2 regions of the Sporomusa termitida genome follow, and region 2 is predicted to be linked to the other one. Evidence: riboswitches for the same ligand, from Rfam matches in the RefSeq annotation. Region 2 holds a riboswitch; the other holds the start of a gene.
The links. Region 2 has a riboswitch for cobalamin ahead of SPTER_RS24085 (OmpH/Skp family outer membrane protein). Riboswitches for the same ligand answer to the same signal wherever they lie in the genome.
Positions count from the first base shown of each region.

Region 1: linked by a shared signal. The riboswitch ahead of SPTER_RS01780 (TonB-dependent receptor plug domain-containing protein) and the one ahead of SPTER_RS24085 (OmpH/Skp family outer membrane protein) in region 2 are both predicted to bind cobalamin.

Region 1 is NZ_CP036259.1:397,642-401,824, forward strand. Features, by position in the region: gene SPTER_RS01775 (TonB-dependent receptor plug domain-containing protein) at 1-1,581, shown strand, start outside; cobalamin riboswitch at 1,770-1,952, shown strand; gene SPTER_RS01780 (TonB-dependent receptor plug domain-containing protein) at 2,171-4,132, shown strand.
Region 2 is NZ_CP036260.1:38,126-42,308, forward strand. Features, by position in the region: gene SPTER_RS24080 (hypothetical protein) at 7-354, shown strand; cobalamin riboswitch at 474-655, shown strand; cobalamin riboswitch at 943-1,130, shown strand; cobalamin riboswitch at 1,404-1,586, shown strand; gene SPTER_RS24085 (OmpH/Skp family outer membrane protein) at 1,786-2,229, shown strand; gene SPTER_RS24090 (TonB-dependent receptor domain-containing protein) at 2,307-4,183, shown strand, end outside.

The sequences.
Region 1 (4,183 bases), on a different replicon from region 2:
CTCGAAGATATGCCTCTGGAAAACGTGGAACGCATTGAGGTTGTCAAGGGCGGGGGAGCCATTTTATATGGCAGCGAGGCTACCGGCGGTGTTGTTAATATTATCATGAAGAAGGGAATGCCAAATACCGTTACGGTCGGCGGCGGCAACAAGGGGCAGCAAAACTATGCCCTGACTACCCAGGCCGGTAAGCTGGGTTTCAGCTATACCTATGATAAGTGGGGCGATGTTGGCAAAATTTCTTCCAACTTGGCCACCCCGGAAATGTATAATGTATTTAATGGTTCGGAGAAAAATAATATTACCCTCACTTATGTTTTTGATGAAAACGTTGACTTAATGTACAGTCATAATGAATCAATCAGCCGATTCACCTATACCTTTGGTAAGGGCTATGACGCTAAATATGATTATCCTTATTCCATTGATGACAAGGCGCGCTATAATCGCAAGCATGATAATACCAAGGATTTTGTCCAGCTTAATGTGAAGCAGGGCGATTTAAAAGGCAATTTATACTATAATGCCAACAGTTTGCATTCTACCGGGATGGACTATTACAGTTCAACCGGCGAGAGCGACAAATATCCGCAATTGAAAGATTCCAAGGAGAAGAATCGCACGTATGGTTTCGACCTGCAAAATATCTGGCAGACGAGCGGGAGTACGCTGTTATTTGGCGCAACCTATCAAAATGAAGACTATACGCCGGAAGTGAAAGAAAGCACTCGCTATGAGCGCAATAATTATTCGCTTTACGGCCAATGGGAAGTGCCGCTGCAGGAGGCCGACACCTTTACGCTGAGTGCCCGGAAAAGCTGGACAGGCGGGGCTGCTGAAGATAAAAATTATCACAACTTCAGCGCCCAGGGCCAGTTTGTCCATAAGCTGTCGGCAGACGCCAGTGTGTATGCCAGCATTGGCCAGTCCTATGTAATGCCAACTTTCGGCCAGATGTACTCCACTGGTGGTGGCATGGTGGTGGGCGATCCCAATCTTCGCCCCCAGACCGGTATTCATTATGAAATTGGCTGGAAGAAAAATCATAATGGCCACAAATGGCGGGCGGCATTATTTAATTATGAGATTGAGGATAATATCAGCTTTAGCAAACAATCCAATCAATATTACGCCGTCAATGAGGATCTGAAAAATACGGGAATAGAGTTAAGTGCCGATATTCAGGGACATAACGGCTGGTCTTATCAGTACGGACTGACCTATAGTGACCCCAAGGGTAGGGCAAAATCCGAGAAACCCGGGGTTAAAACCTATTGGGACAGAAACTTCGGCCGGCTGCAGCTAAATGGCGGGGCTACGTACCAGATGGATAAATGGACGGCCAGCCTATCGGCGAACTACCTGGCCAAGCGGGTGCTTACGCCAAGCAGTGCACACTCTTTTGCAACCAAGCCTTATTTATTAACAAGCTTACATGTCAATTATGCCGTTGATGCAGTCAGTGAAATTAATTTGAGTATTGACAATGTGCTGGACAGGCAGGACAATGTCAACCATACCAGTTCGGCCTATTACACAACCCCTATTAATTACATGCTGAGTTATAAATATAAGTTCTAATATATAGGTGATAGATGAGCAAATACCAGTCGCTTAAGCGCTGGTATTTGTTTTTGAAACCACGGTGTATGGAGCAGTGTCAGCTTGAAGAAGCGGAATCTCAAGAGTATTGGAATTTTATTAACTGGAAGAAATATGTTTGACAACCCTAACCGGGCGATGTTATTATTAGGATTATATTTACAGAAAATTTAATATGATCAATAGGTGCCCGTAAGGGCTTAATAGGGAAGTCCGGTGCAATACCGGCGCGGTCCCGCCACTGTAATGGGGAGTAAATCCAAGAGATACCACTGAGACAAAATGTCTTGGGAAGGTTTGGAGGAACGATGATCCGGAGCCAGGAGAACTGCCTATTGTGAATCACCGTTTAACCTACGAGCGATAGGGAGGGGATTATTGAGCAGTTGATCCTTCCTGGCTATGTGGCCGGGATTTTTTTATTAATAGGGTTGACTTGTAAAATCTTTCCCGGGCAGGCTTGTGTGATTAATCGCCGTAAGGAGATAAGCTAGTTTTCCGGGGGAGGGGATAAGGCAGCGCTTGATGGAACGGGCAAGGGAATTTATAGATGAATGGAGAGTACATAATGAAGGAGACAAAATCAATAAAAAAAATCAAAGCCCAGGCACTAGTATGTATGATTGTAGGCGGGGTTATGTTTTTTCAAGCGCCGGTAATGGGCCAGGCTGCAACCGATGAAGAGTATTCTTTGGATAAAGTGGTTGTAACGGCTAATCGTGTTCCTACACAGGCTGCTAAATCAGGCGCTAATGTGACAGTGATAACCCGGGAGCAGATTGAAAATGGTCAATATCTGAATCTTGGGGATGTTCTTAGAGACGTAAATGGTGTGATTGTAAGTGGTAAGGGTTTTTTAGGAGCTGCACAATCTGTTCGATTGAATGGCGATGATCGCGTTTTGTTTATGATTGATGGTCGCAAAATTGGTCGGCCGGAAGGAGGAGGCGGGCGCTCCACCTTTGATCCCAACACAATAATTTCTATGAATAATATCGAACGAATTGAAATTGTTAAAGGTGGAGCTTCTGCGCTTTATGGATCAGATGCTGTCGGGGGTGTTATCAACATTATTACCCGTAAAGGAGCAGAAGATAAGACTACTTTAGATTTTACAACAGGATCGTGGGGTACCCGCAATTATAAAATGAGCACGCAAGCACAAGCAAATGGCTATAGTCTGTATATTACAGCCGATAAAAAACATCAGGACTATAGTGAATATAATGTGGTTAACCCTTCGCTAACTGGCGGCAGCAACAAGGGGGACACCTACCGCTGGTCTAACAGTGAATTTGATGGTCAAGGTATAACCTTACGGCTGGACAAGGAAATTGACGCTAATCATTCCTGGACAGTTAATTTTGAACATTGGAATGATGAAGGGGGGCAGCCTAATAGGGTTACTACCCAGTCGTCTAACAGATCTACGCATCTTACTAATAATATTGCATTAACTTATAATTTTAACCAAGTCAAGGAAGTGCCCGGATTTATCCGAGCGTACTCTAATTATCAAAATATGGATTTTTCAGGAACTTATAAAAGTCGTACCCAAGGGCTTGAATATCAGACTGGCTGGCAGTTAGATGAAAATAATACATTAGTTGCAGGTCTGGATTGGATAAAAGGAACTGTACTTGAGAATACAGGCGGTGGTTATGCAGATAAAGCCATTACCAATCAGGCTTTATATCTGCAGGATATTTATCATGTTACTGATAAACTGATTATTACTCCCGGGCTCAGATATGACCACCATAGTAAATTCGGCGGTCAGACAACGCCTAAACTGAATGCCAGCTATAGTGTGGATAATACCACTGATGTCTATGTTGCTTATAACCGGGTATTTAATGCCCCTAACTTAGATGACTTATATTATTATTCTCCTCCGGGAGATTCTTGGGGAGGAATGGTTGGCAATCCAGACTTAAAGCCGGAAAGCGGGCATGTGATTAGTGCCGGTGTGAATAAAAAAATCAGTGATGCCACCCTTTTGAAGCTGTATTATTTTGCAAGTAAGTTATCTGATGCTATTGCCTGGAAAGCAGATGATCCAAATGATTATTTAACAGATTACCGGCCACAGAACATCGATAAGCAAAAAAAACGTGGTTTTGAGATTGATCTTCATCATAAGATTTCAGAGAAATATTATACCGAAGTAGGTTACTCTCATGTTCATATTGAAAATAATTCAGATGGTGCAGGTTATGTTGTTGATTCTACTAACAGTCAGCCCAATGGTTACCGTGTAAAATTGGGCTATAGCAGTGATCAATGGAATTTCAATATTAATGGGCAAGGCGTTTCCGGGCGTGATACCAGCCGGTTTATAGAACGGGGTCACTGGGTTTGGAATATGGCGGTTAATTATAAAATGAATGATAGTGCCGATATATATATGAATGCTTTTAATATCACTAATGAAGCTTATGAGTTACTTTCCGGCGGGACGAACAATAGTCGGGGCAATTACCCAATGGCAGCCCGCAATGTTCAACTGGGTGTAAAGTATTCATTCTAAGATGTTTGACAACTCCTGTCACAAATGGTATTATTAACATGTATATAATAT
Region 2 (4,183 bases):
GGTAATATGATAGTATGGTCTGAGCATATATATTCGAAGCCGGAGACAACCGAAACATCCGAGGCGCCAGAAGCCCCGTCCGTTACTTTTGATGAAATATTAGCAACAGTAGCATCAGTCAGCGAGATCAATAAAGAACAGATCATGCATGAAAGACATGATCGTCGCGTGGTAGCGGCGATAAATATCCTCATCTACGTAGCCGTTCGGATGGGAGTAATGACAAAAACAGAGTTGACTAAGATGCTATCCCTAAGCATGAGCGAGATTATTAGAGGGTACAACAAAGTCGTTGACAGAGATGAACTGAAGCGCCTGGCAGAAAAGATTAGCAACAATTTGTGTGAAGTGTGAGGCCTGACCCCAAAGCCACTATCGTTGTATACATACCGTTATCCATTGACAAAAAAATCCACCAATGCTATTATCGAATTAACGAAAGATTAAGGAAATTCTTATAAAAAAGTAGAATATGAATCAAATTTGGTACAGGTGCCCGCAAGGGCCTAACAGAAAAGCCGGTTAAAGACCGGCGCGGTCCCGCCACTGTAATGGGGAGCAAAGCCATGAATGCCACTGGGAACAAAGGTTTCTGGGAAGGGTTGGTGGAGCGATGATCCAGAGCCAGGAGAACTGCCTGTATGACAATCACCGTTTGACCTGCGAGCGATAGGGAGGGGATTCCGATGCCAGTTATTGCATTTTATCCGGCAGATTCGCCGGGGTAAAAGAAGCCGCTCTGATGCTATCATCGCAGAGGGGCTTCTTTGTATTTTGACAAAGCTGGACAACCAGACCAATAATTTATATATACATAGATTAAAACAGACAGCAGCAATAGCCGAAAGCGGATTTTCGTGATTTTTTACGAGGTACAAGCTTCAGTAGCTGTTATAGCATAGACGCGATGGGAACGGACCCACAAACATAGAACGAACAATCAGAATCCATGCGGGTACAGGTGCCTTTTTAGAAGGCTTAATAGGGAAGTTTGGTGCAAAACCAACACGGTCCCGCCACTGTAACGGGAAGTCAGTCTAACGAATGCCACTGGAATGCGATAAACATTCTGGGAAGGCGGACTGATGATGATCTGAAGTCAGGAGAACTGCCTGTGCCGACATCTTCGCTTGACCTGCGATGAACAGGGAGAAGATCTTGTCTTGTGTGAGCTTTATCTTTACACAAGACAAATCGTTACCGAAAAAGGAGGGAAGAAGATTACTATCTGGAGTTTGGTATGAAGACTAAGAGGAAAGGAGCATGCCTGTAATAAGTAATATGACGGATTGAGCCGGACACGCAGATGTTTTCGCCAGAGGAACGGGAAAAAGCCAGTAGTAAAATGGACAAAAGAGTCATATTATCCTGAAGGAAACATATGATTACACAGGGGACGACAACAGCATAACGTAGGGATAGGTGTCCGCAAGGACTTAATAGGGAAGACCGGTGAAAAGCCGGCGCGGTCCCGCCACTGTAACGGAGAGCAAGCTTGCGAAATTGCCACTGGGACGTACGTCCTGGGAAGGTGCAAGAGAGCTATGAACCGGAGTCAGGAGAACTGCCTTATCCAGCAATCGCCATTATACCTGCGAGTGACAGGGAGGAGATTATGTGAAAACCAAGACCAATTCGGTCGGTTCGCGTAAGCACTCCCAATAAGGGAGTTTTTTTATTCGGTATTATTCGCCGGGATTTCGGTTATATGTCAAGTTTTACCGGCGTACAAGCATTGCTTGTACCTGTATGCAAACATTTCAAAGATATTAAGTTGAGGAAAAAATGAACAGATTATTAGGAATCATTGTTACCGCATTGTTCGTATTCGGACTACTGATGCCCGCGTCGGCGCTGGCCGCTAAGGCTAAAAACGAGCAACCCGTCGGCTATGTCGACAGACAGCAGGTCTTTGCCGGTTACCCCGGCATCCAGGACCTCCTGAACCGCATCCAGGCCATGCGGGCCGAGGCCCAGATAGACTACGACGCCAATGCCAAAGACCTGCCGCCGGCGAAAAAACAGGCGTACAGCGATAAGCTGTCCCGGCAACAGGCTCAGCGGGAAGACGAACTGATGAAACCCGTGGGCGACAAAATCGAAGCGTCCATTAAGGCCGTCGCTGAGGAAAAGGGCCTGACAGCAGTTCTGGATGCCGCCACTATAGTTTACGGCGGTACGGACATCACGGCCGACGCTATAGCCAAAGTGAAACAAGCAACACAATAGATAAAGTAAGAAACATCCCTTCTTGTGGACAGGCAGCTTGCCGGCCGGGTGTACACCGGGTGTCCAGGATGACCGGGATGGAAAGAAAAGGAATGATTAAAATTTTAAATCATATCTATAAAGTCGTTTGGAACCGGACCCGCGCCTGTTGGCAGGTGGTATCCGAACTGGCGAAAAATAACGGCCGGGCGAAGTCGGTCCGCCGGCGCTGTGGCGCGAAAAGCCTGGCGGCGCGTGTCGCCTGCGTACTGGCGCTAGGGGTAATGGCCTTGCCGGCGGTCGCTTGGGCGGACAATGCTACGGCTGATTACCAATATATAGATCTGGGAGGCTGGAGCAGGGATGCTTTTCGGAGTGGCAGTTATCAGCCGGCTAATGAAGCTACTCGCTATTATCCTCTGCAGATTAACAGTTCACAATTGAATTATACCTATAATGGCAGCACTTATAATGTTTTTGGAGCTGCAGGGATAAGAAATTTGCTGAGGGAAATAACTCCCCTAGCGGCTGCCGGCAGTAATCCGGAAAATATGCAGTATAATGCATTGGCGGTTAAAATAAACGGCAAGTTGTATTGTACGACGGTTGTCACGGGGGCAACTTCATCTAACTGGAGCACAAAAAGTTTAATAAGTTATAATATTACTAATATAATTAATTCCATTGACAAGAATTTGTTAGATGTTGCTACCCAGAATCGTTTGGCGGATATTATGGCTCTTCCGGACGGCAGTGACAAAGAGCAGCAATTGACGGACTTCGTCAAAGAGTATGCGCCTCCATATGAGTACTGCTTAGTTAAGCTTACCGGCGCCGAATTGGCCAAAATGCAAGGGCTGACAAATCCACCGGCGACAGATGAGGGGGTTGCGAAGCTGCCTGATTACGAGATAGTAGGAGACAGTTCGTTGCAACTGGAAGACACCTCCAGCTTGTTTCAATTTACGCAAACTGTTGCCAATCTAACGCCGGGACAGAAAACTTACGCCTATAATGAAGTAAAAGTCGGCGAGTCCAGCGACAATAGCTGGCGGCCGCTGGACCGGGTGCTCTATATGGCAAGCGGCTCGGTTCTGGACACGGATTATGCTGTTAATAAGAACTGGGTTATGGACAGTGACGGCAATCTTATTCCTGACAGCAGCGGCGGCACGATAGACTGGCAGAATGATCAAAGCGTACAACCGCTACCAGCCGATGTAAGAACGGCGATTACAGTAAAAGATTTACGCACCGTTGACAATTCTGTTATTGATTTGACTTATGCGAATACCTCCGGCGACGATCCGTTGATTAATCATGTTATTACTTATTCTAAGCCTGGTGCAATCAGTAACGGCGAGATCGGCCATATTGATGGTTATTTTACATATGACCATGTAGAAGGCAAAGTAGTTGATAGAGATCAAAGCACCAGTGAACCCAACCGATATTCTTCCCACAAGATTGCCCGCAGCTTGTTTATTGAAAATGCGACGTTAGCGGCAGGCACCACCTTTCGTTTAGGCAATTACAGCATGGATGCCGCGCTGCAGCATGCGCCGGCTAGCGGAACTGGTAAAATTAGTGATACAGGGTTTGTGACCCCGAACGATTTCAACTCGGCAATGTATTTTAGCACCGGCAATACCGACAGCGTTTATATTACTAATGCAACGCAGGCAAACACAGCGGAGGGCAAAACCAATCTGAACCTGCAGTTGGGCTGGGTGCCGGGCTTGGGGTATCTGCCGGCCGGAGAAGCTGTGCTATACAATAGTCAAAGTCAGGTTAATTTGCCGGTATTATTAGGTATCTTAAACGGCGCCGAAAACTTTAATGTGCAAGCGCAGAAATCTGTTGCCGACGGCGTCCTCAGCACCTATGAGATCACGCCGGTTATTGAGCAGACCGATAACTATTTCACCGATCCTGAGGATGCGGCTGCGAAAAAAGGAACCGCCTGGTGGCTGAA